DNA from 2 places in the Dorea sp. OM07-5 genome. Region 2 is predicted to be linked to the other one. Evidence: predicted binding sites of a transcription regulator. Region 2 holds the regulator's gene; the other holds the start of a gene.

Region 1 (16,929 bases), on a different contig from region 2:
ACATCGGTTGTGGAGAGCGTGGAAATGAGATGACAGACGTTCTGAATGAGTTCCCGGAACTGAAGGATCCGAAGACAGGACGTTCCCTTATGGAAAGAACCGTTCTGATCGCGAACACATCCGATATGCCTTTCGCAGCCCGTGAGGCATCTATTTATACAGGTATTACGATTGCAGAGTATTTCCGTGATATGGGATATTCTGTAGCATTGATGGCAGATTCTACATCCCGTTGGGCAGAGGCGCTTCGAGAGATGTCAGGACGTCTGGAAGAGATGCCTGGTGAGGAAGGTTACCCGGCATACTTAGGTTCCCGTCTGGCAGAGTTCTACGAGAGAGCCGGACGTGTAGTTTCCATCGGTAAAGATGCAAGAGAAGGTTCCCTGTCCGTAATCGGAGCCGTATCTCCTCCGGGTGGTGATACATCAGAGCCGGTATCACAGGCAACCCTTCGTATCGTTAAGGTATTCTGGGGACTGGATTCCGCACTGGCATATAAGAGACATTTTCCGGCTATTAACTGGCTGACCAGTTATTCGCTGTATCTGGATAATATGAAAGACTGGTTTAATGAAACCGTTGCTCCGGACTGGATGGATGACCGTCAGAGAATGATGAGCCTTCTGACAGAAGAAGCAGCATTGGAAGAGATTGTACAGATGGTAGGTATGGATGCATTGTCTCCGTCTGACCGTCTGAAGATGGAAGCAGCAAGATCTATCCGTGAAGATTTCCTGCATCAGAACTCTTTCCACGAAATAGATACTTACACACCACTTCGTAAACAGTATTTGATGATGAAACTGGTTCTTGCATTCTATGATCAGGCTTCAGAAGCTCTGAACAAAGGTGCATCCATGAAAGATCTTCTTGTAATGGATGTCAGAGAGAAAATCGGTCGTTATAAATATACATTAGCTGAAAATATTGAGACAGAATATGAGAAGATCATGGATGAACTCGGTAAAGAAGTAGCAGGAACGATCGGGAAGGAGGACTTCTAATTATGCCAAAGGAATATAGAACAATACAGGAAGTTGCCGGACCGCTGATGATGGTAAAAGGTGTAGAAGGCGTTAAATACGACGAGCTTGGTGAAATCGAACTCGCAAGCGGAGAAAAACGACGCTGTAAAGTACTGGAAGTAGATGGAGATGACGTAGTAGTACAGCTCTATGAGAATGCTGCCGGTATTAACTTAAGTAACAGTAAAGTACGTTTCCTCGGACGAAGCATGGAGCTTGGTGTATCTGCGGATATGCTGGGACGTGTCTTCGATGGACTGGGACGTCCGATTGATGATGGACCGGAGATTTTGCCGGAGGAAAGAAGAGATATTAATGGTCTGCCTATGAACCCGGCAGCCCGCGTGTACCCGGAAGAGTTTATCCAGACAGGTGTATCTGCCATTGATGGTCTGAATACATTGGTTCGTGGACAGAAACTGCCAATCTTCTCTTGTTCCGGTCTGCCACATTCCCAGCTGGCAGCCCAGATTGCAAGACAGGCAAAGGTACGTGGAACAGATGAGAAATTTGCCGTTGTATTTGCTGCAATGGGTATTACATTCGAAGAGTCTAACTACTTCATCGAGTCATTCAAAGAGACAGGTGCGATTGACAGAACCGTTCTGTTTATCAACCTTGCAAATGACCCGGCTGTAGAGCGTATCGCAACTCCTCGTATGGCACTGACAGCAGCAGAATATCTGGCATTTGAAAAAGATATGCACGTTCTGGTTATCCTGACAGATATCACGAACTACGCAGATGCGCTGCGTGAAATTTCCGCAGCGAAGAAAGAGGTACCTGGACGTCGTGGATATCCAGGATATATGTACACAGACCTTGCAACAATGTATGAAAGAGCCGGACGTCAGAGAGGTAAAGACGGAAGTATCACTATGATCCCAATCCTGACTATGCCTGAGGATGATAAGACACATCCTATTCCTGATCTTACCGGATATATCACAGAAGGTCAGGTAATCTTAAGTCGTGAGCTGTATCGTAAAGGATTACAGCCGCCGATTGATGTATTACCGTCTCTTTCCCGTCTGAAAGATAAAGGTATCGGTGAAGGCAAAACAAGAGCAGACCACTCCAATACGATGAACCAGTTATTTGCTGCGTATTCCCGTGGAAAAGATGCAAAAGAACTGATGACAATCTTAGGAGAAGCTGCCTTAACAGAGATTGACCTGAAATATGCAGAATTTGCAGAAGCATTTGAAAAAGAATATGTTTCCCAGGGATATGACAACGACAGATCTATTGAGGAGACACTGGAAATTGGCTGGAAATTATTGTCTATGCTGCCAAGAGCAGAGTTGAAACGTATCGACGACAAATTCTTAGACCAGTATTATGGAAAGCAATAATCAGGTAATGGAAATAAGGAGGTAGCGAATGGCATCGAAACAGATCACTCCTACCCGGATGGAACTGACCAAGACGAAGAAGAAGCTTGTTACAGCAAGAAGGGGACATAAGCTCCTGAAAGACAAGCGTGATGAGCTGATGCGTCAGTTTCTGGAGCTGGTAAAGGAGAACATGGCACTTCGTCAGAAAGTAGAAGCCGGAATCCTCTCTGCAAATAAGAACTTTGTTATAGCCAAAGCCGGAATGGATGAGGCTACGTTGAATACCGCACTGATGGCACCAAAACAGGAAGTAAATCTGGAAGTAGGCAATAAAAATGTTATGAGCGTTGACATTCCTGTGTTCAATACGAAGACAAGGACTGCTGATGCCAATGATATTTATTCTTATGGATTTGCATTTACATCCAGTGATCTGGATGGTGCTGTAAAATCACTGGCGGACATTCTGCCGGATATGTTGAAACTTGCGGAGACAGAAAAAGCATGCCAGCTTATGGCGGCTGAGATCGAGAAGACAAGACGTCGTGTAAATGCGCTGGAGCATGTGACAATTCCGGAGGCTCAGGAGACAATCAAATATATCACGATGAAGCTGGACGAGAACGAGAGAAGCTCTCAGATCCGTCTGATGAAAGTAAAAGATATGATGCTTGAAGAAGCACATCACTACAGCGAAAGAGCTTAGAATGAAAAGGCGATACAAAAGATGTGTCGCCTTTTCGTTTCGCGTAGAGAATAAGGCGGAACGGAACATCGGCATCATGGAAAAGGGAAGAGATACAAATGAATTTGACGGATTTCAAATACATTATTGAAATAGATAAAAGAGGATCGATTTCACAGACTGCAAAAGAGATTTACATTGCGCAGCCAAACTTAAGCAAAGCAATTAAAAATGTAGAAACAGAATTTGGCATACAGATTTTTAAACGCTCCTCAAAAGGAGTACAGGCGACAAGAGACGGACAGAATTTTCTGGAATATGCCAGAAAAGTCATCCGGGATGTTGATGAGCTAAGGGAACATTATGGAAAAGAACGCAGTGAAAAGCTGACACTTCGATTTTGTGTGCCCCGGGCCAGCTATATTGCGCATGCTTTTGCCGAGTATATCAGCAACCAGGATGACCAGATGGAGATGGATGTGGATTTCCGGGAGACAAGTACGATGACGGCAATCGACAGTATCGGTCAGAATGGATATGATCTTGGAATTATACGGTATCAGCGGAGAAAGCAGGAGGATTACCAATCGCTTCTTCAGCTTCGGAATCTGGAAATGCAGGTGATCAATGAATTTGATTATTTACTTTTGACTTCCGCAGACGGAGAACTTGCAGAAAAGGATTTTCAGTCTCCGGGAGAATTATCGGACGGAGTAGAAATCTTACATGGAGATTCCAGGCTCCCGAACGGAGAATATATTGAATTTTACCGGGAAGGAAGGGAAGCCTATCATCCGAAAAAGAAAATATATATTTTTGAAAGAGGAAGTCAGTTTGATATTTTAAGAGAAGTGAAGAACAGTTATATGTGGGTATCTCCGCTGCCGGAAAAGATGCTGGAACGGTATCATCTTGTGCAGAAGGAAGTCGGATTTCTAAGACATAAAATGAGGGATGCACTGATATATAAAAAAGGATATGTGATGAATCAGAAAGAAAAAGAATTTCTTGAGCATCTGAGAAGGAAAATTGAAGAAATATAATTGTCTAGAAGAAAGAAGGTGTGCCTGAGGGTGCATCTTTTTTTAGGATATATAAAATTCTATATGGAAGACATCGGATATTGATATAAACATATCAATAATTTCTATGATATAATATACAATAAATTGATAAAAAATAGCCAATATCAGGGAAAAATGAACAAAAAGGAGGATGAGGATATTATGTTAGATACATCGTATTATGAGAAAGCAGATGAAATCATAGCAAGACACACAAGAGAAGAACGATCATTGATCCCGATTATCCAGGATATTCAGGAGGAGTACAGATACCTGCCACCGGAACTTCTGACATATGTGGCAAAACAGATCGGGATTACGGAAGCAAAGGCGTACAGCGTGGCAAGTTTTTATGAGAATTTTTCTTTCGAGCAGAAAGGCAAATATGTCATTAAAGTCTGTGATGGAACAGCCTGTCATGTGAGAAAATCCATTCCGATCCTGGAACGTTTGTATAAGGAACTCGGATTAAATGATAAGAAGCATACATCAGACGATCTGTATTTTACTGTGGAGACGGTGTCCTGTCTGGGGGCATGTGGTCTGGCACCGGCGATTACAGTAAATGATGTTGTGTATCCTAAGATGTCACCGGAAAAAGTAGTGGATCTGCTGAAAGAGTTGAGAGGAGAATAACATGAAGATAGAGAACAGAACGGAATTAAAAGAATATCGTACTGAATGTCAGAAGCGGCAGCGTGCGAAATGTCGCGTTTTGATCTGCGGTGGAACAGGATGTCTGGCCGGGGGTTCAGATAAAATTTACCAGAAAATGCTGGAACTGACAAAGAATGACGGGAATGTATCGGTGGAGTTCGGCGCAGAGATTGCACATACCAAGGTTATGAAGAGTGGTTGCCACGGATTCTGTGAAATGGGACCGCTGGTGAGAATCGAACCACATAATTATTTATATATTAAAGTGTCGCCGGATGATTGTGAAGAGATCTATCAGAAAACAATCTGCGAAGGAAAATCGATTGAACGTTTGTTATATCATATGGACGGACAGGTCTATGCTTCACAGGAAGAGATCCCATTTTACGCAAAGCAGACGAGACTTGTATTGAAAAACTGCGGACATATCGATGCCGATCACATCGAAGGAGCGATGGTGGTCGGAGCATATTCTGCATTAGAAAAAGCATTGTTTGAGATGACACCGGAATCCGTGATCGATATGATTTATGAGTCAAATTTAAGAGGACGTGGCGGTGCAGGATTCCGTACCGGACGTAAATGGAAACAGGTAGCATCCCAGAAGGAAAAGATTCGTTACGTAGTCTGTAACGGTGACGAAGGTGACCCGGGCGCATTCATGGACAGAAGTATTATGGAGGGTGATCCGCACCGCATGATCGAAGGTATGATGATCGCTGCATATGCGGTTCAGGCGCAGGAAGGATATATTTATGTCCGTGCCGAATATCCGCTCGCGATCCAGAGACTGGAGACGGCAATCCATCAGGCGGAAGAGATTGGAATTTTAGGAGATCATATCCTGGGAACAAACTTCAGCTTCCGTTTACATATCAACCGAGGAGCCGGAGCATTTGTCTGCGGCGAAGGAAGTGCGCTGACAGCATCTATTGAGGGCAAACGTGGTATGCCGAGAGTAAAACCGCCGCGTACAGTACAGCAGGGACTCTGGGCAAAACCTACAGTATTAAATAACGTTGAGACTTACGCAAATGTACCAATGATCATTCAAAACGGCGCAGAGTGGTATCTGGGTATCGGTACACCGGAAAGCCCGGGAACAAAAGCATTCGCATTGACAGGTAATGTAAGAAACACAGGACTTATCGAAGTGCCGATGGGAATTACTCTCCGGGAAGTTATTTATGATATCGGTGGAGGCATTCAGAACGGTAAAAAGTTCAAAGCGGTTCAGATCGGCGGACCATCGGGCGGATGTCTGACAGAGAAACAGCTGGACAGCAAGATGGATTTTGATTCGCTGGCGAAGATCGGAGCGATGATCGGTTCCGGCGGACTTGTTATTATGGATGAAAATACCTGTATGGTAGAAGTAGCCCGGTTCTTTATGAGCTTTACGCAGAGAGAATCCTGTGGAAAATGTGTGCCATGCAGAGAAGGTACAAAAAGAATGCTGGAGATTCTTGAAAGAATCGTAGCCGGAAATGGAAAACCGACAGATATAGATGAGTTGCGTGAACTGGCCGATATGATTGAGAGTACCGCGTTATGCGGACTTGGAAAGAGTGCGCCAAAACCGGTTATCAGTACATTGAATGCATTTGCAGAAGAATATAGAGAACATATTGAGGAAAAGAAGTGTAAAACAGGGGTTTGTACAAATCTCAGACAGTTCCAGATTGATCCGGACATCTGTAAAGGATGTTCCAAGTGTGCAAGAAATTGTCCGGCTGGAGCAATTGAAGGTGAGTTGAAATCACCGTATCACATTAATCAGGAGAAATGCATTAAGTGCGGAGCCTGTATGGAACAGTGTCCGTTTAAGGCAATTTCTGTTGCCAGATAGGAGGAAACGTCATGGGAGTAATGACTATAGATGGAAGAAAAGTAGAATTTACGGATGAACCGAATATTCTTACCGTCATTCGTAAAGCAGATATTGATATACCAACCTTATGTTACCATTCAGAACTGTCTGTATATGGTGCCTGTCGTTTATGTACAGTAGAAAATGATAAAGGAAAAACATTTGCATCCTGTTCCGAACCACCGAGAGACGGAATGGTGATCTATACAAATACACCGCGCCTGATGAAGTATCGGAAATTAATTCTGGAGTTACTTCTGGCAGCGCACTGCAGAGACTGTACAACTTGTATCAAAAGTGGAGAATGTCAGCTGCAAAGCCTTGCGCACCGGATGGGTGTTATGGATGTCCGATTTGAAAATACGAAAGAATTACAGCCGATCGATGACAGTTCGCCGGCGATCGTGAGAGATCCGAATAAATGTATTTTGTGCGGTGACTGTGTACGTATGTGTGACAATGTGCAGGCAGTAAATGCAATTGATTTTGCATATCGAGGAACAAAAGCGCTGGTAACACCTGCATTTGATAAGAAAATTGCAGAGACCGACTGCGTGAACTGTGGACAATGCCGGGTTGTATGTCCGACAGGCGCAATCAGTATTAAGACCAACATGGATGTTATCTGGGATCTTCTTGCAGATAAAGATACCAAAGTGATCGCACAGATCGCACCGGCAGTCCGTGTGGCAGTAGGAGATCAGTTCGGTCTGCCGCGTGGCGAAAATGTTATGGGTAAATTGGTAAATGTCCTGCATCGTATGGGATTTGATGAAGTATTTGATACATCTTACGGTGCGGATCTTACAGTTATAGAAGAGTCGGAAGAACTTTTGAATCGGCTGGAATCCGGAGAAAAATTGCCACTCTTTACATCCTGCTGTCCTGCATGGGTAAGATATTGTGAAAACCGTTATCCGGAATTTGCCGAGAATCTTTCGACCTGCCGGTCACCACAGCAGATGTTCGGCGCTGTAGTACGGGAATATTATAAAGATCCGGAGAAGAATCTCGGAAAACGAGTGGTATCTGTATCTATTATGCCTTGTACAGCGAAGAAAGCTGAGATTTTACGACCGGAATCTTCAACAAACGGTAAGCAGGATATCGATTATGTACTGACAACAACCGAGCTCGTTTCCATGATTCGCAAGTCTGGTATCCGTTTTGAGAATCTGGAAATTGAAGCGTCAGATATGCCATTTGGAATCGGATCCGGTGCCGGAGTGATCTTTGGTGTAACCGGCGGTGTGACCGAAGCGGTTTTGAGACGTCTGCGTAAAGGACATAACCGTGTAGATATGGATAATATCAAATTCAGCGGTGTGCGTGGAGAGAAAGGCCTGAAAGAAGTAGAATTTGATTACAACGGCAGAACCATTCGTGCGGCAATCGTAAGTGGTCTCAGAAATGCAGATGCACTTTTGAAGCGGATCAAGGCCGGGGAAGTACACTATGATTTCGTAGAAGTAATGGCATGTTACAGAGGCTGTGTCATGGGTGGTGGACAGCCGGTACCGGCCGGACCGAGAACAAAATCAGCAAGAATGAAGGGTCTTTATGATTCAGATGTGAATACCCAGATTAAGAAGTCCAATGAAAATCCGTTGGTTCAGACGTTGTACGATGGCTTGCTGAAAGGAAAAGAACACAAACTTCTGCATCGGAATTTTGAAGCCGCAAAAAATGAATAACAGAAAAGATTTCAGGGAACAGCTTATGAAAAAATGCATATAATAAAGCAGATAATTTCCCTGGAAGGAGCAGAACCGATGAGCGAGAAACTGCCTTTTTATATGGCATATCAAAATCAGCTGCCAATCGATACAGCCTGGGAGCGGGAAAACAGCCGGGATGTATCTTATATGAAGAGTATGTATCCGGCCGAAGTGAAAAAGATTCTGCCATATGTAGAGGCAGAATGCGACCGGCTGGAATATGACGTCAGTATGATTTATGATGAGTATCCGGATCGTTTGCAAATACAGATGATATGCGGTCGTGTTTATGCAAATGTGAAAGGTCAGATCGACTTTGCAGATAAGCAGAAGGATAAAACAGATGATCTTCCGACGAAAATGGAAGATGACTGGCTTCGTGAGCTGGTGTGGGTAATGACCTGTCAGGAGATATGCCGCCGAAGGCAGGAGCGGAGAAACTTTCAGAGAAAATATTATTTTCTGAATGAGAGTGTATCCTGAAGAGATAATTTATACAAAATAAGAACCGGAGGAATAAAAGGATTTCCGGTTCTTATTTTTTATGGTAAAGTATCCGTTGGCAGATCAGGCAGAGCGGTATTGGTAGAATTGGTCAGAAAATGATAAAAAATGAGTTCGAATCTTGTAAAGGCAGTAGATTCTGAAGCAAGAAGTGGACGAAAAAGGAATCTTATGTTAAAATGGATAGGATTAAAATGTAATAAGTATCAAAAGATTTCAAACAAATACAGACTAAAGGATGAAAAATATGAAGAATATCGTATTTATCGGAATGCCGGCATCGGGGAAAAGCACAGTCGGTGTTGTTGTTGCTAAGAGACTGGGATATAAGTTTGTAGATACAGATCTGGTAATCCAGGAAGTGGAGAAGCGTTTGCTTAAAGAGATTATTGCAGAAGAAGGAAATGAAGGTTTCTTACGGATTGAAGACCGGGTGAATGCGGAGATTCAGGAAGAGCGTGCTGTTATCTCGCCGGGAGGAAGTGTTGTATATTGCGAGAATGCAATGAGGCATTACAAAGAGACCGGAACGATCGTATATTTACATACGTCGTATGAGACAATAAATAACAGACTCCATAATGCTAAAAACAGAGGTGTTGTGTTAAAAGACGGTCAGAGATTAAAAGATCTGTATGAGGAGCGTACCGCATTATTTGAACGGTATGCAGATCTCACGATCAGTGAGGAAGGACGGGATCTGGAAGAGACAATCGAGGAAGTTCTTCGTGTGCTTGAAAACGGATTAAATGTTACAAAATAATTACATAAAATTAAAAAATATTTTACAAATGTTGGATTTGTGCTATAATAGCAAAGACTCAGGAAGTGGGAGTCTTCCTGTTTTAGATTTTTAAGAGAACAAAATGGGCATAACTGCTATATCCAATATGCTTATATCATAGACAGCAATATTATATAGAGGTGTGGTTAATGGAACAGTATATTATTAAAGGTGGCCATCCGTTAGTCGGAGAGGTCGAAATAGGGGGAGCAAAGAACGCGGCACTTGCAATTCTTGCGGCTGCGATCATGACAGATGAGACAGTTAAGATTGATAATCTTCCGGATGTCAACGATATTAATGTATTACTGGACGCAATTGCCGGAATCGGAGCGACAGTGAATAGAATTGACCGTCATACTGTGACGATCAACGGAAGAGGCATTCATGATTTCAGTATAGAATATGATTATATTAAAAAGATCCGTGCATCTTACTATTTACTTGGCGCAATGCTCGGAAAGTACAAACATGCGGAAGTGGCACTGCCGGGAGGATGTAATATCGGAAGCAGACCGATTGACCAGCATCTGAAAGGTTTCCGTGCACTGGGCGCAGAAGTAGAGATTGAATATGGTAAGATCATGGCAGAAGCTGAGAAGCTTGTTGGTAAACATATTTATTTTGATGTTGTCAGTGTAGGCGCTACGATCAATGTAATGATGACGGCTGCGATGGCAGACGGTCTTACAATTATGGAGAATGTGGCTAAAGAGCCACACGTTGTAGACGTGGCAAACTTCCTGAACAGCATGGGAGCGAATATTCGTGGTGCAGGAACAGATGTGATCAAGATTCGTGGAGTCAGACAGCTTCACAGTACAGAGTATTCAGTTATTCCGGATCAGATTGAGGCCGGAACATTTATGTTTGCGGCAGCGGCAACCAGAGGAGATGTGACAGTATTGAATGTCATTCCGAAGCATTTGGAAGCTACGATTGCCAAACTGGAAGAGATTGGCTGTGAGGTAGAAGAATTTGACGATGCAGTGCGTGTTGTATCCAAGGGAGATCTTACAAGTACACATGTGAAGACACTTCCATATCCTGGATTCCCAACGGATATGCAGCCACAGATTGGTGTGACGCTTGCACTTTGCAAGGGAACAAGCACAATTACAGAGAGTATTTTTGAAAATCGTTTCAAATATCTGGACGAACTTGCCAGAATGGGAGCGAATGTCAAAGTGGAAGGCAACTCAGCAACTATCGAAGGTGTTGAGAAGTTCAGCGGAGCAAGAGTGAGTGCACCGGATCTCCGCGCAGGAGCTGCACTTTGTATTGCAGGACTTGCAACAGAAGGCATTACAATTGTAGATGATATTGTATATATCCAAAGAGGATATGAGAGATTCGAAGAGAAGCTCAGAGGTCTTGGCGGTGTCATCGAAAAAGTAGAAACTGAGAAAGAAATTCAGAAATTCAAATTAAAAGTTGGATAAATCAGTTGACAAGAACAGTTAAAACGTGTAAAGTTCTATAAGGTAACAAAGAAAATAATAAATATTGCTAACTTTCTCTTATTCAGAGCAGTGGAGGTACAAAGGATCTGTGAAGCTGCGGCAACCCCCATCATGGGAAGGTGCCAACCTGAGCGAGTAATCGAACAATAAGAAGATTGATATATGAGAATATAAACAGTCCACTTGTTGTGGACTGTTTTTTTCGCATTGTGGATGATTATGTGGATAACATAAAAAGGGACAGGTCTTTTTTAAAAGGGGACGGGGATTTTCTGGAAAATCCCCGTCCCCGGGAGAAAGTAGAAGGGAGAATGACATGGAAAAAAGATTATTTACATCCGAGTCCGTTACAGAAGGACATCCGGATAAAATGTGCGACCAGATTTCAGACGCGATTCTTGATGCACTGATGGAACAGGATCCGATGAGCCGTGTGGCTTGTGAGACAACAACAACGACAGGTATGGTTCTCGTTATGGGTGAGATCACTACAAATGCTTATGTTGATATTCAGAAAATCGTACGCGATACAGTAAAAGAGATTGGCTATACAAGAGGAAAATTTGGATTTGACGCAGAGACATGTGGTGTGATCACAGCAATTGACGAGCAGTCTGGAGATATCGCTCTTGGAGTTGATAAAGCGTTGGAAGCAAAAGAGCATACAATGGGCGATGATGAGATTGATGCGATCGGAGCCGGTGACCAGGGTATGATGTTCGGATACGCAACGGATGAGACTCCGGAACTGATGCCATATCCGATTTCTCTGGCGCATAAACTGGCAAGAAAACTTACAGAAGTAAGGAAGAACGGAACGCTTTCTTATCTGAGACCGGATGGAAAGACACAGGTTACAGTAGAATATGATGAAAATGATGTTCCGAAACGTCTGGATGCAGTTGTCTTATCTACACAGCACGATCCGGATGTGACACAGGAGCAGATTCACGAAGATATTAAGAAATATGTATTTGACACAGTACTTCCGGCAGAGATGGTAGACGAGAATACAAAATTCTTTATCAACCCGACAGGACGTTTTGTTATCGGTGGACCACACGGAGACAGTGGACTGACAGGGCGCAAGATCATTGTAGATACTTACGGTGGAATGGCACGTCACGGCGGCGGAGCATTCTCAGGTAAAGACTGCACAAAGGTAGACCGTTCAGCAGCGTACGCAGCACGTTACGTTGCGAAAAATATTGTTGCAGCAGGACTTGCCAAGAAATGTGAAATCCAGCTTTCTTACGCAATCGGAGTTGCTCATCCGACTTCCATTATGGTAGATACATTTGGAACCGGTAAAGTATCTGATGAAAAACTGGTTGAGATCATCCGCGAGAACTTTGATCTCCGCCCGGCAGGAATTATCAAAATGCTGGATTTGAGAAGACCAATTTACAAGCAGACAGCAGCTTACGGACACTTTGGACGTACAGACATCGACCTCTCCTGGGAAAAGACAGATAAGGTGGATGTACTGAAAGCATATTTATAAAATTTTTAGAAATGTTTACAGGCGCTTTGATGTGAAGCGCCTTTTTTCATGCTATACTTGAGTCTGGAGGTGTTCCTATGAAAATAAGAACAAGACTTGTGATAGCATTTTTAACGATTACGCTGATTCCGATTATATTGACAACAACTATGGGAATAGTCCTGTGCAGACATCAGATCAGCTCAATCGAAAAGACATATGGAGTTACTGATACAACCTGGGAGAGCTTATCAAATTCTATGCAGGTATTGTCAAAAGTAACTGAGAAGCCGTATGAAGAACTAAAGAAGATTATTGCCGAAGATCCGGAAGAGATGGGCGATGCGACCAGACTTGAGAAAGTAAATAAAAAACTGGAAAAGAAAAAAGCCTATCTGCTTGTGCGAAAAGGAAATACAATTGTTTACATTGGTACAGACAGTGGGGAAACAAAATATGTGATCCGTCAGCTTCCGAAGTATGGTGAGGCAGATGCCGATGCGAAAAATGGACTTTATCTGGGTGGCAATGCTCAGGTACTGATCAAGCAGATTGATTTTAAATATCGAAGCGGAGAAAAAGGAAGCGCATTTATCGTTACAGACATGAAGAACGTTATACCAGAAGTGGAGGAGCTTTTTGTAGACTTGATCTGTGTGGTTGTTATTGTTTTAATCGCAACGGCATTTATTTTGCTCATGTGGATCTACCGCGGAATCATGCGTCCGTTGTCAAAGATGAAGAGGGCAGCTTATAATATCAAAGAAGGTAATCTGGATTTTGAGATCAAACCGGAGTCTGATGATGAGCTCGGCCAGCTCTGCAGTGATCTGGAAGATATGCGTAAGCGGTTAAAGGACAGTGCAGAAGAGAAGATTCAGTTTGACAAGGAGAACAAAGAGCTGATCAGTAATATCTCCCATGACCTTAAGACACCGGTGACAGCAATCAAAGGATATGCAGAAGGAATCATGGACGGAGTAGCGGATACACCGGAGAAAATGGACAAATATATCCGGACGATCTATAATAAAGCGAATGAGATGAATACACTGATCAATGAGTTGACATTGTATTCCAAGATTGACACAAACCGTATTCCATATAACTTCAATATTATATCTGTAAATGATTATTTTACAGATTGTGCAGAAGATTTGTCGCTGGAACTGGAGTCAAAAAATGTAGAATTTGAATATTTTAATTATGTAGATCCAGAAGTGAAAGTGATTGCAGACGCGGAACAGATCAAGCGTGTTGTGCATAATATTGTAAATAATTCGTTGAAATATATGGATAAAAGAAAACCGATCATCAATCTTCGTGTAAAAGATGTCGGTGACTTTATTCAGGTTGAACTGGAAGATAACGGCAAAGGAATTGCAGCCAAGGATCTGCCAAATATTTTCGACCGTTTTTACAGAACGGATGCTTCAAGAAATTCTTCCAAAGGCGGAAGCGGTATCGGGCTTTCTATTGTTAAGAAGATTGTGGAAGAGCATGGTGGTAAGATTTGGGCAACCAGCAGAGAAGACACAGGAACAACGATGTATTTTGTTTTGAGAAAATATCAGGAGGTACCATTGAATGAGTAAGATTTTAATAGTTGAAGACGAAGAGACGATTGCAGATCTGGAGAAAGACTATCTGGAACTGAGCGGATTTGAAGTGGAAGTTGCAAATGATGGAGACAGTGGACTTGAGAAAGCACTTCAGGAAGAATATGATCTTCTGATTCTTGATCTGATGCTTCCGGGGGTAGATGGATTTGAAATCTGTCGGAAGGTCAGAGATGAGAAGAACACACCAATCATTATGGTATCAGCAAAAAAAGATGATATTGATAAGATTCGTGGACTGGGATTGGGAGCGGATGATTATATGACAAAGCCGTTCAGCCCGAGCGAGTTGGTGGCACGTGTGAAAGCACATCTTGCAAGATATGATCGGTTGATCGGAAGCATGGCAGAAAAAAATAAAGTGATCGAGATCCGAGGACTTAAGATTGACACGACTGCAAGAAGAGTATGGGTAAATGGAGAAGAGAGAACATTTACAACAAAAGAATTTGATCTGTTGTCATTTCTTGCGGCACACCCGAATCATGTGTATTCCAAAGATGAACTGTTCCAGAAAATCTGGGATATGGAATCTGTCGGTGACATCGCAACTGTAACCGTGCACATTAAGAAAATCCGTGAAAAGATCGAGATGGACACATCCAACCCTCAGTATATCGAGACAATCTGGGGTGTCGGATACCGTTTCAAAGTATAACAATTATTGTGAAAAAGGTGAAGTAAAAAGCGATTTGCAGGCACCATAATCAGAGGTGCTTCAATATTATAGTTATTAAGGGACAGAGAGAATGATTACAAGTACAGCAAACGGAAAAGTTAAAAGACTGATTAATTTAAAAAAGAAGAGAAAATTAAGAGATGAAGAACATGTATTTCTTGTGGAAGGCATCCGGATGTTCCGGGAAGTGCCGGTGGATGAATTACAGGAAGTATATGTATCTGAATCTTTTTATAAAAAAGAAAAAGTGCTGGTAAATGCGATTGCAGGGCAAGCCGGAGTGCATATAGAAGTGCTGACGGATACTGTATTTGCACATGCATCGGATACAAAGACACCACAGGGTGTTCTCTGTGTTGTGCGGCAGAAATCCTATAAGCTGGAGGATCTGTTAAAAGGCGAAAAGAGGCATCTGCTAGTGCTGGATAATTTGCAGGATCCGGGAAATATGGGTACGATTGTGCGGACTGCAGAAGGCGCAGGTGTAACAGGTGTGATCATGAGCCGTGACTGTGTGGATATTTACAATCCGAAAACAATCCGTTCAACGATGGGTTCTATTTACCGGATGCCGTTTTATTATGCGGAAGATATCCTGAAGGCAATCCGCAAGATCAAAGATGCCGGGATTAAAGTATACGCGGCGCATCTGGACGGGGAGAAGTCTTATGATGAAGAAGATTATGCTTTCTCCTGTGCATTCCTGATTGGAAATGAGGGGAACGGGCTGCGTGAAGAAACCTCGAAAATGGCAGATCACTATATCATTATTCCGATGAGTGGAGAGGTGGAGTCGTTAAATGCCGCAATAGCCGCTTCGGTATTGATGTTTGAAGTGAAGAGACAGAGAAGAAATACAGAGAAAAATTCATAAAATCATAAGGAAGTCAGTAGACAGTTAGAATTGCGTTATCGGAGAAAATATAGTAAGATAATGATACCAGAGACAAAAAGTCCGGCATCCACATGAGTTTACTCATAAGTGGATGCAAGACTTTGGGGCTCGGACAGATTGAGGGAGTGCGAAGCACGGAGCAAAGTGAGGAATATTTATGCAGACTGTATACTGGCTTATATTATTTGTAATATTATTAATTATCGAGATCTTGACTATGGGACTTACGACAATCTGGTTTGCCGGCGGAGCGCTGGTGGCATTTGTGAGCGGAGTGATCGGCTTCGGTCTGCCTGTGCAGGTTGTTGCATTTCTCATAGTTTCTGTTATATTACTGGTGCTTACAAGACCACTTGCCGTGAAGTACTTTAATAAAGAGCGGCAGAAGACGAACGCTGAGAGTCTTATTGGGGAACAGGCACTGGTGACAGAAGATATTGATACACTGCAGGCAGCAGGGCATGTAGAAATCCGTGGACAGGAATGGTCGGCAAAGACAGACGAACCGGATGGAAAGATCGCAAAAGATACGATCGTTGTAGTGGAAGGTATCCAAGGTGTGAAGCTTATTGTCAGAGAGAGAAGAAAAGAGGAGGAGTAAAGATGATGGCACTAAATACGATTTTTTTAGCAATATTAATATTGATTGTTGTGATGCTTATTATATCCTGTGTGAAGATTGTCAGACAGGCAGAGGCACTTGTAATCGAAAGACTGGGGGCTTACCAGGCAACATGGAGTACGGGACTTCATTTTAAAGTTCCGATTTTTGACCGTGTGGCAAGACGTGTTGATCTGAAAGAACAGGTTGTAGATTTTGCGCCACAGCCGGTTATTACAAAAGATAATGTAACAATGCGGATCGATACAGTTGTGTTTTATCAGATCACAGATCCGAAGATGTTCTGTTATGGAGTTGCCAATCCGATCATGGCAATTGAGAATCTGACAGCAACGACACTTCGTAATATTATCGGTGATCTGGAACTTGACCAGACATTGACTTCCAGAGAGACGATCAATACGAAGATGCGTGCTTCCCTGGATGTGGCAACAGATCCATGGGGAATTAAAGTAAATCGTGTAGAGCTGAAAAATATCATACCACCTGCAGCTATTCAGGACGCAATGGAGAAACAGATGAAA
Region 2 (16,929 bases):
TTTCCTTATGAACTTCCTCAGACGGATACATACCATAAGTGGAAATACCTGCACGAACAAGGCTCAGATTATCTTCTTTGCAGTCAATGATCCCTGCACTGTTGCAGCAGTGATAATAAGTAAAATATACTTTCTTTTCATCCAGTGCATGTTTCATCCGCATATATTTCTCAAACTGACTGTTTGTATATGTCTTATCTGTCTCATCAGCTTTGGAGAAATGTGTAAACATTCCTTCCAGTACAAGTCCCGGAAGTTTGCTGATTCTTTCAATCGTATCAGCGCTTTCGTCATTGATTTTGAATCCGATTCTTCCCATACCGGTATCCAGTTTGATATGTACATAAGCTTTTTTGCCAAGTTTCACGGCAAGATCAGACAGTTCTTTTGCCATCTCTTCTGTATATACTGTCATTCGAATCTCGTTATTGATAAGATCTTCTCTCTGATCCTGGAAGACGCATCCAAGAATCAAGATCGGTTTTGTCACATCTGCTTTACGAAGTAATACTGCTTCATCTAATGTAGCAACTGCAAATCCCCATACATAAGATTTTGGCTCCAGAAGATGTGCTACCTGAGCAGCACCGTGTCCATACGCATCTGTCTTAATAACAACGATCATCGGAACATTTTCCTGTAAATTATTCTTCATATTCTCTACGTTTGATTCAATTGCATCCAGATTGATTCTTGCACACACTCTTGTATAATTCTTCATTTTTCTTCCTCCTTATAAATTACTATTTGTAATGTCCGTTGTTGCAAGGCTCTCAAGCAGATCCCTTGCCAGAATACTGTAACTGTTTTTCTTTCTCGCAGCTGTTTCACCACTTAATCCATGTATATAAGTTCCGAGAGTTGCCGCCTCGAATGTACTGATTCCCTGTGCCAGAAGTCCGGCGATCACACCGCAAAGCACATCTCCGGAACCGCCTTTTGCCAGCGCCTGACAGCCACTTGTATTGACACAGGTCCGTTTTCCGGCTTCTCCAATCAACGTTCTTGAATCTTTCAGGACACAGGTAACGTTCCATTCTTTCGTCAGAGATTCCAGCACCTGCTGTCTGTTAGCTCTGATTTCAGGAACAGAAAGTCCGGTCAGTCTGGACATCTCTTTCATATGCGGAGTCAGGATAAACCTTCCTTCTGTAAGATATTCTGTATATTTCAAATGCTCCGCAAGCAGATTCAGTCCATCTGCATCGATCACACATGCTACTTCCACATTGGACAATACGGTTTTTAAAATCTTCTTTGCAGTCTTGGATCTACTAAGTCCGGAACCAATGCATACCGCATCTGCGTGACTTAAAAGCCGTTTCACTTCTTCCTTGTCAAATTCTGTATAGGTTGTGATGATTGCTTCCGGCAGGAGTGCCTGTAAAATGATCCGGTTCGATTCCTCCGTATAAATCTGCACCAGTCCGGCTCCCATCCGATAAGCTGCCATTGCATTAAGAAATGCAGCTCCGCTCATCCCTTTACTTCCGGCGATCACAAGCAGCCTTCCATAAGTACCCTTATTGGAATCTTCCGGTCTGTCCGGCAGCATTCTGATATATTCCTCTCTGTCCGGCAGATATGCAATGTTCTTGTTCTTCTCCATCGTCCGGAGTGATATTCCGATATCTGTCACTGTGACTTTACCTGCATATTCTTTTCCAGGATAAAAGATAAGTCCGATCTTCTCAACCTGAAACGTCACTGTATAATCTGCGCGGAATGCAATACCAAGCACACAACCATTTCCGGCATTGATTCCCGATGGAATATCCACTGCAACTTTTGTTCCGGACGCTTCATTCATCCACTCAATAACTTCCCGGTAATGCCCGGTTACTTCCCGACTCAGACCAACACCGAATATAGCATCAATGATCAGGCTGTATGTGCCATCCGGGTAGTGGTCGCGGATCGATCCTCCAATGCTTTCAAAAAGCTTCCACTGATATCGGCATTCCGCACTTAAATGTGCCGGATTCCCCGCCATAAAAACAGTAACCGCACATCCTTCTTCTTTTAAAAGTCTCGCGACAGCAAAACCATCTCCGCCATTATTTCCCGATCCACAGACAATCAGAACATCTGTAAAATCCAGCTTTTCCTTTTTCATGGAATCAATACAACTCCTCGCCGCACGTTCCATCAGTTCCAGTGATGGGATACCGAGATTCTCTATCGTATCCTTATCTGCCGCCTTCATACTGTCTCCATCCGGTAAAAACCTCATATGCTCATCTCCCTAATATAATCGTACTTATGACACCTGCGGAGTCACAAAACCTTACATCCGCTTACTGACAAGCTCACATGAATGCAGGCTTTTCTGCTCTGGTATCATATAAAAAGGACGTATAAAAACAAGCCTGTATACACATGCCTGTTTCTATACGTCTGCTTTTACTAGTTCTTTCCTTTTTTGCGCTGGTCTTCATTATAACGACTGATGTTATAAGATAACTGCATCAGACTCTCTGACAAATGCACATTCTCAACAATGATATTATCCGGCAGATTGAGGTCTGTATGTGCAAAGTTCCAAATCGCGCGCACGCCGTTCTCCACAAGCATATTCGCAACTTCGATTGCCTTCTCTTTTGGAATTGTAAGTACAGCAATCTCTACATCATTCTTCTGGACAAAGGACTTCAACTCGTCCATCATGCGGATCGGCACTCCACGAATCGCAACTCCCTCCAGACGCGGATTTACATCAAAAATTCCGGTCAGGATAAATCCACGTTTTTCAAACGCTGCATAATTTGCAAGTGCCTGTCCCAAATTACCTGCACCAATGATTATGATCTTATGATCTTCTTCCAGTCCCAGGATTTTGCCGATCTCTGTATATAGATATTTGACATTATAGCCGTATCCCTGCTGTCCGAATCCTCCGAAATTGTTAAGATCCTGACGAATCTGAGACGCAGTAACCTTCATCCTTTTGCTCAGATCGTTAGAAGAAATACGTTCTACCCCATTTTCAAGGAGTTCTCCTAAATATCTATAATATCGCGGCAAACGTCGGATGACTGCCTGTGATATTCCTCGATTATCCAATTTTTTCACCTTCCCATATATATTCTAACTGTTATTATATAAAATTGTATGAATAAAGTCAATTTTTTAGTAGTTTTTTTATTACGTTTTCGCTATAATAAGAACGTATGTGAACAGATAAGGAGGAATTTTTTATGATACTCGCCTGTCATGGAATTAACAAAGCATTTGGTGAAGAAATCATTGTGAAAGATGGTTCTTTTCATATAGAAGATCATGAGAAAGCTGCCCTTGTAGGCCCGAACGGAGCCGGCAAATCTACTATTTTCAAGATAATTGCCGGAGAACTGCCGTCAGATGGTGGTTCCGTCATCCTGACCAAAGGAAAGACTATGGGATATCTCGCCCAGCATCAGGACATGAATACAGATCGTTCGATCTACGAAGAAGTGCGCACGGCAAAAGCAGATATCATTGCCATGGAACAGAAGATCCGTCAGCTGGAACTGGAGATGAAGGATTTAAGTGGAGACTCTCTGGAAGACCACATGGACTCCTACAACCGGCTGACCGCAGCATTTGAACGCGAAAATGGATATGCTTATGAAAGCGAACTGACTGGTGTCTTAAAGGGACTAGGTTTTCAGGAAGAAGAATTTACCAAACCGGTGAATACGCTCTCCGGAGGACAGAAAACCCGTGTTTCTCTCGGCAAACTTCTGCTTACTAAACCGGATATTCTGCTTCTGGACGAGCCGACCAACCACCTGGATCTGAATTCAATCACGTGGCTGGAAACTTACATATTAAATTATCCGGGTGCAGTACTGATCGTCTCACACGACCGTTATTTTCTGAACCGGATTGTTACGAAAGTCATCGAAATAGAAAACGGTGAACTGATGACTTATTCTGGTAATTATACTGATTACTCTCAGAAAAAACAGCAGATCCGCGAAGCGCGTATCAAAGAATATCTCAACCAACAGCAAGAGATCAAGCATCAGGAAGCTGTTATTGAAAAGCTCCGCTCTTTCAACCGCGAGAAATCAATCAAACGGGCGGAAAGCCGTGAGAAAATGCTTGAGAAGATCAAGCCGGTAGAAAAACCGATAGAAACAAACAAAGACTTTCAGTTAAAGCTGGAACCTGCAACCATCAGCGGTAATGATGTACTGACGGTAGAACATTTAAGTAAAGCTTTTCCACCACAGACGTTATTTTCAGATATCAGTTTTGAGATCAAGCGTGGCGAACACGTTGCGATCATCGGCGATAATGGAACCGGCAAGACGACTCTGCTTAAGATTTTAAATCAGGTTCTCCCTGCAGACAACGGAACTTTCACCCTTGGTACGAATGTCCAGATTGGCTACTACGATCAGGAACACCATGTGCTCCATATGGAAAAGACAATCTTTGAAGAGATTTCGGATGATTACCCGACTCTTACAAATACGCAGATCCGGAACATGCTTGCAGCATTCTTATTTACCGGAGACGATGTCTTTAAACGGATTTCCGATTTAAGCGGTGGTGAAAGAGGACGTGTTTCTCTTGCAAAGCTTATGCTCTCTGAAGCAAACTTCCTGATCCTCGATGAGCCGACCAACCATTTAGACATTACCTCAAAAGAAATTCTGGAAAAAGCGCTGAATAATTATACCGGAACACTGCTCTATGTTTCGCATGACCGTTATTTCATCAATCAGACTGCCACAAGAATCCTGGATCTTACGCATCATACGTTTGTCAATTACATTGGAAATTACGATTATTACCTGGAGAAAAAGGAAGAACTCACAGCTGCATATACAGAAAATATCGATATGACTTCTGATTCTTCCACCGATTCCGGTGAAGTCTCCGCTTCCAAATTAAGCTGGCAGGAACAAAAAGAACTGCAGGCTAAGGAACGCAAACGCCAGAATGAATTAAAAAAGACGGAAGAACGCATCAGCGTACTCGAAGACCGCGACCGGGAAATTGATGAACTTATGGTACAAGAAGAGATTTTCACAAACTCTGTCAAATGCCAGGAACTCGCCAAAGAGAAAGTACAGATTGCGGAAGAGTTGGAAACTCTTTATAAAAACTGGGAAATTCTTGCTGAAGACTAAATTATCTTAGTCAAAACTACTGTTCTTATCGCATAAGATAAATAATACAAAAAGGCTTTGACTGCGAGAAGTTAAAGCCTTTTTTACTTAACGGTGCAATTCCAATTATATAATCATACCGAATCATCACTTCATCTTTATTCGATTGTCCATCTCATTATGATTCTGCCGTTTCCGTTTTCACCTGTGGCTGCTCTTTTTTTCCGGCTTTTTTATAAGCCTCCTCATAAAAATATTCCTGGGCAGAAAGTGGCTCTTTGTCATTCCTTATTCTTGTATAATTTCCATCCGGGTTCATTTTCCGCGCCTGGACATTGTCATTTAACATAATCCGGAAATCTTTAAGCAGACATTCCTTCAATCTTACATCCTCCACCGGCGCAGCTACCTCCACGCGGCGTACCGTATTTCTTGTCATAAAATCCGCCGATGCGATATAAACTTTACTGCGCTCTTCTGTTCCGAAAATATAAATACGGGAATGTTCCAAAAAACGTCCTACAATACTGATCACGCGGATATTTTCTGTCTTTTCCGGAACTCCCGGCAGCAGACAACAGATTCCACGTATTACAAGATCAATTTTTACACCTGCTTTTGACGCTTCCGCCAGTTTATCAATGATTTTCTTATCTGTCAGCGAATTTAATTTCACACCGACATATGCCGGTTCTTCATGTCTGGCGTGTTCAATTTCCTCATCAATCATTTCCAGCACACGGTTCTGCAGGCATTTTGGTGCGACAAGAAGTTTCTCTGACTGTTCAACAACTTCACCTTTCAGAAGTGCCTGGAATACATTGGATGCTTCCAGACCAATTGCAGGATCTGATGTCATCAGGGATAAATCTGTATACAGTCTGGATGTTTTCTCATTATAATTTCCCGTTCCGATCTGTGTAAAATATTCCACATGATTATCATTTTTTCTTGTGATCAAACACAGCTTGGAATGCACTTTATATCCATCCAGCCCATAGATTACCTGACATCCGGCATCTTCCAGTCTTCTGGACCATTCAATATTATTTTCTTCATCAAATCTTGCACGCAGCTCTACAAGAACAATAACCTCTTTTCCATTCTCTGCCGCCTCTACCAGTGCTTCCACGACTTTGCTCTGCTTTGCAAGGCGGTACAGAGTCATTTTTATTGAAATAACATCCGGATCTTCTGCCGCCTCATTTAACATATGAAGAAATGGGCGGATAGACTCATATGGATAGGAAAGTAACTTATCTTCCCTGCGTATCTGCGCAAGAATACTCTCACCATCCTGAAACATCGGTGATTTCTGCGGCACCTTTTTCTCATAAAACAGTTCCGGATTTTTTCTCAGACGGTCCTGGATTTCAAATACAAATGAGAGATCCAGCGGTGCATCCGACAAAAACACATGCGTCTTGTCCATTTCCAGATATTTACACAATGTTGCAACAACATTTTTATTCATTTCTCTTGAAAATTCTATGCGAACCGGAGTCAGTTTTTTACGCTTTTTGATAAGATCTGCCATAAAATCACGATAATCCAGATCTTCATCATACAATGCATCCGCATCGATATCCGCATTTCTTGTAATACGGATCACAGATTTTGCCTTGATACGGTATCCTTTAAATACTTCCGGCACATAATGCAGGATAAATTCTTCTGACAGCATAAAAGTGCCCGGATGATCCGGCAGTTCGATCAGACGTTTAAACACATTGTTTGAGCACGGAATGATACCGAGACGCTCTTTTTTACTCTTCGTTTCCAGTACTGCAACAATATATATATCTTTGTTCCTAAGAAATGGGAACGGCTGTCTCTTGCTGATGATCGTAGGCGAAATGAGAGGTGCAATCTCTGTCTTAAAATATCGTTCCAGTCTCTGACTGACTCCCTCGTCGATATGCCGGAAATCTACAAAACGTACGCCATACGCTTCCAGTTCCTGCAAAAGATTTTCGAAAGCTTTCCCGTGTCTTTTGCCAAGCCGCTTTACTTCTTCCAGAATTGCCTCGATCTGTTCTTTGGCTGTCTTCTTTGTTTTGTTGTCACGGATTTCTTTGTGCAGTAACATCTGATCCTGCAGCGATCCGACTCTGACCATAAAAAATTCATCCAGATTTGTCTGAAAAATAGAGGCAAAGGTAAGACGTTCACATAATGGAACGTCTTTACTCTCTGCCTCTTCTAATACACGTTCATTAAACTTTAACCACGATAATTCCCGATTACAATATATATTCTTCATAACAGTACTCCTTTTACTTTTTTGCCTTTTACAAAAATACCATAGTTCTGTTTGAAGTATATCTGTTTTCCGTAAAATCTCTGTAAAGTTTAGTCCTCTTTTAATTTTTCTGCAATCGCTTTAATAAAGTCTTCGCTGTTCAGCACAGTCGGATTCTCAAGTGTTGTAATAAGTGCCAGGTCTTTTGTCATTTTGCCGCTTTCAATTGTATCAATCGTTGCTTTTTCCAGCTTGTCTGCAAATGCCATCAGCTCTTTGTTTCCATCCATCTCACCACGTTTACGTAGTGCTCCTGTCCATGCAAAAATTGTTGCCACAGAGTTTGTGGATGTCTCTTCACCTTTCAGATGTTTGTAATAGTGGCGCTGTACGGTTCCGTGTGCTGCCTCGTACTCATAATATCCTTCCGGAGACACAAGCACAGATGTCATCATTGCAAGTGAACCAAATGCAGATGATACCATGTCACTCATAACATCTCCGTCATAATTCTTGCATGCCCAGATATAACCACCCTCGGATTTCATAACACGGGCAACCGCATCGTCGATCAGTGTGTAGAAATAAGTAATTCCTGCTTCTTCAAATTTGTCTTTATAATCTGCATCGTAGATATCCTGGAAAATATCTTTGAATGTATGGTCATATTTTTTGGAAATTGTATCTTTCGTAGCAAACCAGAGATCCTGTTTTGTATCCAGTGCATAATTGAAACAGCTTCTTGCAAAGCTCTCAATCGAATGATTGATATTATGCATTCCCTGTACAACTCCGGCACTGTCAAAATTATGTACGAGTTCTCTTGTCTCACTGCCATCTTCTGCAGTATAAACAAGCTCTACCTTTCCTGCTCCTGGAATCTTCATCTCAGAACCTTTATACACATCTCCATATGCATGTCTTGCGATGGTGATCGGCTTCTTCCAGTTTTTTACACAAGGTTCAATGCCCTTTACAACGATCGGTGCACGGAATACCGTTCCATCTAAGATAGCACGGATTGTTCCATTCGGGCTCTTCCACATTTCTTTTAAGTTATATTCTTTTACGCGGGCGGCATTCGGTGTAATTGTTGCACATTTTACAGCGACTTTGTATTTTTTCGTCGCATTTGCCGAATCAATCGTCACCTGATCATCTGTCTCGTTTCTGTGTTCCAGTCCGAGATCATAATATTCAGTATTTAACTCTATGAAAGGTTCCAAAAGATTTTCCTTAATCATCTTCCAAAGGATTCTTGTCATCTCGTCTCCGTCCATTTCCACAATTGGTACTGTCATTTTAATCTTAGCCATGTTCTTCTCCCTTTCTACGTTATTTTCTATATTCTATCTGATTATTATTCTTCCAGATGCAGGTTCTGCATTACATTTTTGATATGCTGATTCGCAAGTTCTTCTGCCTTGTCTGCGTCTTTCTGTTTGATTGCTTCCAGAATCGCCCGGTGTTCCTGAATGGATTTTTCGGCCCGGTGTTCTTCGCCAACAGAAGTCTTTCTTGCCAGCTTCACATACTTATGAAAATCTGTCAGGACATGTTCTAATATACGGCTGTCCGATGCTTCGTAAAGAACTCTGTGAAATCTTCCGTCAAGTTCGGATACTTGTTCTGCGATAGAACTCTGCTCCTTTTTCAGACGAAATTCTGACAGAAGAAGCATCTCTTCCAGCTCTTCAATCTGTTCATCCGTAATATGCTCAGTTGCCCATCTGGCGCACAGACCTTCTAACATCGAGCGGATCTTAAAGATGTCTGCTACATCTTTTCTTGTAATTCCGGTCACATAAGCGCCTTTATTCGGTACGATCCGTACCAGTCCTTCCAGTTCAAGCTGACGGAGAGCTTCCCTTACCGGTGTACGGCTGACTCCCAGTTCATCCCCGATGGAAATCTCCCTAAGCTCATCATTTTCTTTGTATTTACCATTTAATATATCTTCACGCAGTCTCTGAAAAACTCTTCCTCTCAGAGACTGATCCTGATATTCCATCATTTTTATACCTCTCTCAATTTGTTCGTTGTTATCTGAGACGGATGCCAAGCTCTTTGCACGCCTCATCAATAACACCTAACAGTTCTTCATCTGTCAGGACGGTGACACGACCGCTTTCATATTCCTTATCTACCCACTCTTTTACTTTGTCAACAAGCTTGCTGTTCTTGTCAACCTGCTTCTCTTCTTTCAGTCCGAAGTAAGTATTGATCCAGTGTGCGATTCCCGCAAGACCGGATGTATTTGAAATTGCAACAAGTGGCGGGCGATTCAGGAATTTATCTGTATCGAAAATATTATAAATCTCTTCATTTTTCAGCAGACCATCCGCATGGATTCCTGCACGGGTAACATTGAAATTCTTTCCGACAAACGGTGTCCTCGACGGGACTCTGTAGCCGATCTCTTTCTCGTAATACTCTGCAATCTCTGTGATCACTCTTGTGTCCATGCCATCCAGTGTTCCTCGAAGCTGTGCATATTCAAATACCATAGCTTCCAACGGTGTATTACCGGTACGTTCACCGATTCCAAACAGCGAACAGTTTACACTGCTTGCACCGTACAGCCATGCGGTTGTAGAATTGCTGACTGCTTTGTAGAAATCGTTATGTCCATGGAACTCGATCAGTTCGCTCGGAACTCCGGCATGTACACGAAGGCCATAGATAATACCCGGAATGGATCTTGGGATCACGGCACCCGGATAGTTGATACCATATCCCATCGTATCACAGACTCGGATCTTCACCGGAATCTTATATTCTTCCATCAGATGCATAAGTTCCAGACAGAACGGAATCACGAATCCGTAAATATCAGATCGTGTAATATCTTCCAGATGACATCTAGGTGAAATTCCTGTCTCCAGACATTCACGAACGACAGAAAGATAATGGTTCATTGCCTCTCTTCTTGTCATTTTCAGTTTATAAAAAATATGATAATCAGAACAGCTTACAAGAATACCGGTCTCTTTCATACCGATCTCTTTCACAAGTTCAAAGTCTTTCTTGCTTGCACGGATCCAACTTGTGATCTCCGGAAACTTATATCCTCGCTCCATACATTTATAAACGGCATCTCTGTCTTTTTTACTGTAGAGGAAAAATTCACACTGTCTGATCTTTCCATTCGGTCCGCCCAATCTGTGAAAATAATCATAAAGCGTTACGATCTGATCTGTCGTGTACGGAGTTCTGGACTGCTGTCCATCGCGGAAGGTTGTATCTGTGATCCAGATCTCATCCGGCATACTGTGCGGTACAATACGGTCATTGAATGCAATCTTCGGGATCTCATCATAGTGGAACAGATTCCGGAACACATTCGGTTTATCGACATCTACGAGCGGATACATATGCTCTTCCAGCTGCAACAGATTGCTGTGTTTATCAAGGTATACTTTTCTATCTTCCATTGCTGTCATCTCTCTTTCCGTAACAAATACTATTCTTTTTCAATCTTTATGTATGATTGTATACAATCATACATTGTATGTCAAGAAGAAATTAAAATTTTTATGAGGAAAATAGAAAAGCAATATGAATATCTTAGGTTCTCTCCTATTATACCCATACTGCTTTTATGTCTGTAGCATCTCTGTATTCAATTATTACTTCCACCAGATGACCTGGCAGAAAGTCATGTTTTGCTATATCATACTTTCAGCATTTCTTTTCATTAGTACAGTTTTGCACTGATCTCTCTCGGGCGAAGTCCTTCATCTTCCAGTGCCTGGAGAATCTCATTCTTATGCTCTGTTCCAAATGCTTCCATTGTGATACGAAGCTCCACAGCCGCATTACGGTTCGTGCTTACAAACTGGTTGTGTTCCAGTTTGATAACGTTACCTTTGGCATCCGCAATCGTCTTCGCAACACGCACTAGCTCACCGGCTTTATCCGGAAGGAGTACAGATACAGAGAAGATACGGTCTCTCTGGATCAGACCATGCTGTACAATAGATGACATCGTAATAACGTCCATATTACCACCGCTTAAGATTGCAACTGCTTTCTTACCTTTTAAGTTCATCTGTTTCAGCGCTGCAACTGTCAGAAGTCCGGAATTTTCGACAACCATCTTATGGTTCTCTACCATATCAAGGAAAGCGCCGATCAACTCATCGTCCTCTACGAGCAGAATCTCATCGATATTCTCTTTCGCATATGGGAAAATATTTTCTCCGACACGTTTTACAGCTGTACCATCAGCAATCGTATCTGCGCTGTCCAGTGTAACCGGCTCACCCGCATTAAATGCTGCAGTCATACTTGCTGCTGCTTTCGGCTCTACACCGATGACTTTGATCTTTGGGTTCAGCATCTTCGCAAGTGTTGATACACCTGTGATCAGTCCGCCACCACCGATCGGAGCAAGAATATAATCAACTGTAGGAAGTTCCTGTACAATCTCCATTGCGATACTTCCCTGTCCGGTTGCAACTTCCAGATCATCAAACGGATGTACAAATGTGTATCCTTTCTCTTCGGCAAGCTTCAGCGCATACGCACATGCATCGTCATAAACATCACCATGAAGGATAACTTCCGCTCCATAGCTCTTTGTACGGTTGACTTTGATAAGTGGTGTAACTGTCGGCATAACGATTGTTGCTTTACAGCCAAACTGCTGTGCTGCATAGGCAACACCCTGTGCATGGTTTCCGGCAGAAGCAGTGATGAGTCCACGTTCTCTCTCTTCTTCTGACATTCTGCTGATCTTATAATAAGATCCACGTACTTTGTAAGCGCCTGTATACTGCATATTTTCCGGTTTCAGATAAATCTTACCACCTGTCTCTTTGCTTAAATACTCGCTGTAAACCAGCTTGGTAGGCAGTGTGACTTTTTTCACGATCTCACTCGCCTGTTCAAAACTTTCCAGTGTTAAACTTTCCATCTTTGTTGCCCTCCTAATTCTCGTCTTCCTTCGCAAATAACGCATTTACAAATGCATCCGCATCAAATTTCTGCAAATCATCTATTGTTTCTCCGACACCGATGTACTTCACCGGTATACCAAGTTCTGCCTGGATTGCAACTGCAATACCACCCTTGGCTGTTCCATCCATCTTCGTCAGTACGATTCCGGTAATATCCGCAACATCATTAAAATCCTTTGCCTGCTGCAGTGCATTCTGTCCCGTTGTCGCATCCAGCACGACCAGCGTCTCTCTGTATGCTTCCGGAAATTCCCGGTCAATGATACGATTCATCTTTCTGAGCTCTTCCATCAGGTTCTTCTTGTTGTGCAGTCTTCCTGCCGTGTCGCATAAAAGTACGTCTGCATGTCTTGCCTTTGCGGCTGCAACTGCATCAAATACAACGGATGCCGGATCGGAACCTTCCTGACCGCCGATCAGCTCTGCCTGCGATCTGTTTGCCCATTCTTTTAACTGTTCACCGGCAGCAGCACGAAATGTGTCCGCAGCAGCCAGTACGACTTTCTTATTCTGGGCACGCAGTTTTCCTGCGAGCTTGCCGATTGTCGTTGTCTTTCCGACACCATTGACACCGATCATCATTACAACAGAAGTCTTGTCTTCAAATTCATAAGCAGTCTCACCAACATCCATCTGTTCTTTGATACTCTCAATAAGAATTTCTCTGCAGTCTGCCGGTTCTTTGATGTGACGCTCTTTTACCTTTTCTTTCAGGTCATCCAGAATATCATAGGTTGCCTGAACGCCCAGATCTCCCATGATCATAACTTCTTCCAGTTCTTCATAAAAATCATCATCAATATGTGTAAATCCGTGAAAAATGCTGTCCATTCCGGATACAATATTATCTCTTGTTTTCGTAAGCCCTGAAACGAGCCGACTGAAAAAGCCGCCCTTTTTCTCCTCTGCCATAACAGCCTCCTCTTATCATACTATTATTTTAATTCATTTTCCAGTAAATCTACCGAAACAAGGGTTGAAACACCTTTTTCCTGCATTGTGATTCCATATAATCTATCCGCAGCGATCATCGTTCCTCTACGATGTGTAATTACAATAAACTGTGTATTCTCTGTCAGCTTGTGTAAATATTTTGCAAAACGGTCTACGTTATTATCGTCCAGCGCCGCCTCGATCTCATCTAAGAGACAGAACGGTGAAGGCTTGAGATTCTGTATTGCAAACAACAGGGAAATCGCCGTCAATGCTTTCTCCCCTCCGGATAACTGCATCATATTTTGCAGTTTCTTTCCCGGTGGCTGTGCGATAATGCGGATTCCTGCTTCCAGAATATCTTCATCTTCCATAAGCTCAAGCGTTCCTTTACCACCACCGAACAGTTCTTTGAATACGGTGTCAAATTCCTTGCAGATCCGTTCAAACTGCTCCCTGAACTGCTTACGCATCGCTGTATCCAGCTCCGCAATGATCTGTTCCAGTGTCGCTTCCGCTTCCACAAGGTCATCGTGCTGGTTCTTTAAGAACGTATAGCGCTCGGAAACATTCTTGTAATCCTCGATTGCGTTTACGTTTACGGAACCTAACTGCCGGATTTCGCCTTTTAACTCCTGGATACACTTTTTCATTTTGGAGAGATCTGTAAGGTTCGCATTCCTTAATTCCTGTGCATGACCATATGTGATCTCATATTCATCCCACATATAATTAATCTGTTTTTCTGTGGATTCCTCGTAGCCTTCTTTCTGGCTTTCCAGGCGGAATACTTCCTTATCCAGATTAGACATATGTTTCGAAAGTTCTTCCCGTTTCTTTAAGAAACTTTTGTGTCTCTGGTTCAGTTCTTCACGCTCTTTCCTTGATTTCTCAATCTCCTGCCGGATCTCTGTAAATAAATCTCCGGAATTTGCAATCGTCTCTTTCAGCTCACGGATCTGTAATTCCTTATCTTCGATTTCTTTGGAATTACCGCCCTGGCTTGCTGTAAGTTCTTCCATTTCCTGTGTGAATTTATCAATTTCTTCCTGGATACGTGTAACATTTTCTGTAATAAATGTTATCTTCTGCTCCTGACTTGCATTAGCAAGATGCAGAGTCTCCACCTCTTTCTGACATAAAGTTTCTTCCTCTCGGATCTGATCTAATACAGTCTGATCCGCTTCAATTCTGGCATTTAACTCCTGCTCCATCTTCTCTGATGTATCCAGCTCTACCTGTATAGATTCCTGATTATCAGAAATATTTGACATCTCATGTTCCAGCTCTTCTGATTCTCTGTTAATATCTGAAATCATGTTCTCTGACGTATGGATCTTCGCCTCCGCCTGATCAAGGTTCATCTTCGCTGTATTCTGAACGACATATGCCTTCTGCAATTCTTCTTTTAACAGCTCTATCTTCTCATAATATCCGGTACGCTTCGTTCTCTTTTCATTCAGAGACTGCTCCAGATCATTCATCTGTGCTTTTAACTTCTGTACCGCTTTTTCCAATTCTTCAATCTCTCTCCTGCGGCTTAACAGATTACTCGTATTCTTAAATGCACCACCAGTCATAGAACCACCTGGATTGATCAGTTCTCCTTCTAACGTAACAATGCGGATTGACTGTTTGTATTTTCCCGCAATCTGGATACCATGATCAATGTGGTCAACAACAAGCGTACGTCCCAGAAGATTCGATGCAAGACCGTTGTATTTCGGATCGACTGTAACAAGTGCATTCGCAGGTCCGATCACTCCCGGCTCTTTCAGCGCTTCCGGTCTGCCGATTCCATTTCCCGGACGAATACTTGTAAGCGGAAGAAATGTTGCACGTCCAAACTTATTCTTCTTAAGGAACTGAATCATCCGCTTAGCAGTATCTTCATCACGGGTAACAATATTCTGGATACTTCCGCCAAGTGCAGTCTCAATCGCAATCTCATACTGCTTTTCTACTTTGATGAGATCTGCAACAACACCGAGAAGTCCCGGTTCCTGGTTCTTGTTGTCCATGACACGCCGAATGCTGTTTCCATATCCATCATAACGCTCTGTAATATTTTTCAGAGACTCCAGTCTGGACTGCTCCCGGTGATAAGAAGTCTGGCTGATACGGAACTGTTCCGACAGCCGGTTCATCTCTGCCTGAATACTTTTAATCTGTTCTTCATATGTATTCTGCTTCTCATTAAGTTCAATGATCTGTGCGGAAATATCTTCTAATTCCGCAGCATATTTTTCTTTCTCTTTCTGCTGTTTGTTTCCGGATGTCTGTTCCTCTAAAATCCGTTTTGTAAGCTCTGAACGACGCACCTGGATCTGTTCCCGCATCGTGTCATATTTCTGGATCTTTGCTTTCGTAGATGCACGGTTATTCAGCACATCCATGATATTGCTGTTACCGCGGTCAATCGCATCTGTCAGTTCTGCAATCTTACTCTGTACTTCAACAAGTGTCAGTTTCGCCTTATCTTCCTTGTCCCGGCTTTCCTTATGTTCCGCAAGAATTACCGTCTGTTCTTTCTTAAGTTCAGCAAGCTGGCTTTCACGTTCACTCAGTTCCATCTCAATGCTCTGTGCACGCTGGGCATAATGCTCATCGTTCATACGTGCACTGTGGATCTGTTCTTTTAAAAGTGCGATCTGGTTCTCCAGCTGCTGCTTAAGCATGGAAGTCTCATTCAACTGATTCTTGGAGTGTTCAATGGATTCATCAATCGTCTCCATCTGCTCTTCTACAGCTTCATATTCCTGCTTCATTCCATCATAATCTGCAGAAGCTTGCTCCAGCTCTTCTTTAGTAAGCTTAAGCTTGTCTTCCACCTGACCGGAAAGATCCTTAAGTCTCTCTGTCTCCAGAAGAAACATATTAATATCGTATGTCTTGAGCGCTTCTTTCTTCTTCAAATATTCTCTTGCCTTTTCCGATTGTCGTTCCAGTGGACCGATCTGTTTCTCCAACTCAGTAAGAATATCATTGACTCGCAGAAGGTTCTGACGCTCTTCTTCTAACTTCTTAACAGAAGTATTCTTCCGTCTCTTAAACTTAACGATACCTGCCGCTTCATCAAAAAGCTCTCTTCGCTCCTCCGGCTTTCCGCTTAAGATCTTATCAATCTGACCCTGTCCGATGATCGAATACCCTTCTTTACCTATTCCGGTATCATAAAAGAGTTCATTGACATCTTTCAGCCTGCATGTACTGCCGTTGATCAGATATTCACTTTCGCCGGAACGGTATAACTTTCTTGTTACCGTCACTTCCTCATAATCAATCGGAAGCTGATGATCAGAATTATCCAACGTAATCGCAACCGATGCATAACTTAAAGGCTTACGGTTCTCTGTCCCGGAGAAAATAACATCCTGCATCGTGCCTCCACGCAGTTGCTTGATTCGTTGTTCACCAAGTACCCACCGGACAGCATCTGCAACATTACTCTTACCGCTTCCGTTCGGTCCGACAATTCCGGTAATTCCGTTATGAAAGTCAAACTTTAATTTGTGCGCAAAAGATTTAAATCCATGCACTTCAATACTTTTTAAATACATACCTCACCTACTCAATGTTCTTTTTCCGAAGTGCCAGTATACTCTGGTAAGCAGCCTCCTGCTCCGCTGCTTTCTTTGTGCGCCCGGAGCCGACTCCATATCTGTCGTCACCGATCTGGACAGCCACTTCA

Evidence for each region. The regulator Rex, encoded in region 2, represses fermentation and respiration genes when NADH is low (regulators of the CRP and FNR family bind a similar motif). The targets are predictions, from matches to a motif close to ATTGTTAANTANTTAACAAT.
Region 1: DXC04_RS10605 (complex I 24 kDa subunit family protein) is a predicted target of Rex. The motif match lies at 4,170-4,189, and genes of this name have one in related genera.

Annotation. Positions count from the first base shown of each region.
Region 1 is NZ_QUKZ01000010.1:53,929-70,857, reverse strand. It holds gene DXC04_RS10625 (V-type ATP synthase subunit A) at 1-1,004, shown strand, start outside; gene DXC04_RS10620 (V-type ATP synthase subunit B) at 1,007-2,380, shown strand; gene DXC04_RS10615 (V-type ATP synthase subunit D) at 2,409-3,068, shown strand; gene DXC04_RS10610 (LysR family transcriptional regulator) at 3,167-4,090, shown strand; gene DXC04_RS10605 (complex I 24 kDa subunit family protein) at 4,274-4,747, shown strand; gene DXC04_RS10600 (NADH-quinone oxidoreductase subunit NuoF) at 4,749-6,617, shown strand; gene DXC04_RS10595 ([FeFe] hydrogenase, group A) at 6,629-8,332, shown strand; gene DXC04_RS10590 (hypothetical protein) at 8,411-8,839, shown strand; gene DXC04_RS10585 (shikimate kinase) at 9,108-9,623, shown strand; gene DXC04_RS10580 (UDP-N-acetylglucosamine 1-carboxyvinyltransferase) at 9,794-11,086, shown strand; SAM riboswitch class I at 11,162-11,260, shown strand; gene metK (methionine adenosyltransferase) at 11,424-12,611, shown strand; gene DXC04_RS10570 (HAMP domain-containing sensor histidine kinase) at 12,689-14,185, shown strand; gene DXC04_RS10565 (response regulator transcription factor) at 14,178-14,867, shown strand; gene DXC04_RS10560 (TrmH family RNA methyltransferase) at 14,959-15,762, shown strand; gene DXC04_RS10555 (NfeD family protein) at 15,941-16,384, shown strand; gene DXC04_RS10550 (SPFH domain-containing protein) at 16,390-16,929, shown strand, end outside.
Region 2 is NZ_QUKZ01000002.1:50,297-67,225, reverse strand. It holds gene alr (alanine racemase) at 1-721, opposite strand, end outside; gene DXC04_RS02100 (NAD(P)H-hydrate dehydratase) at 734-2,233, opposite strand; gene DXC04_RS02095 (redox-sensing transcriptional repressor Rex) at 2,407-3,063, opposite strand; gene abc-f (ribosomal protection-like ABC-F family protein) at 3,198-5,123, shown strand; gene ppk1 (polyphosphate kinase 1) at 5,281-7,365, opposite strand; gene DXC04_RS02080 (NADP-dependent isocitrate dehydrogenase) at 7,455-8,660, opposite strand; gene DXC04_RS02075 (GntR family transcriptional regulator) at 8,705-9,358, opposite strand; gene DXC04_RS02070 (2-isopropylmalate synthase) at 9,387-10,778, opposite strand; gene ilvA (threonine ammonia-lyase) at 11,042-12,262, opposite strand; gene ftsY (signal recognition particle-docking protein FtsY) at 12,276-13,217, opposite strand; gene smc (chromosome segregation protein SMC) at 13,241-16,798, opposite strand; gene rnc (ribonuclease III) at 16,806-16,929, opposite strand, start outside.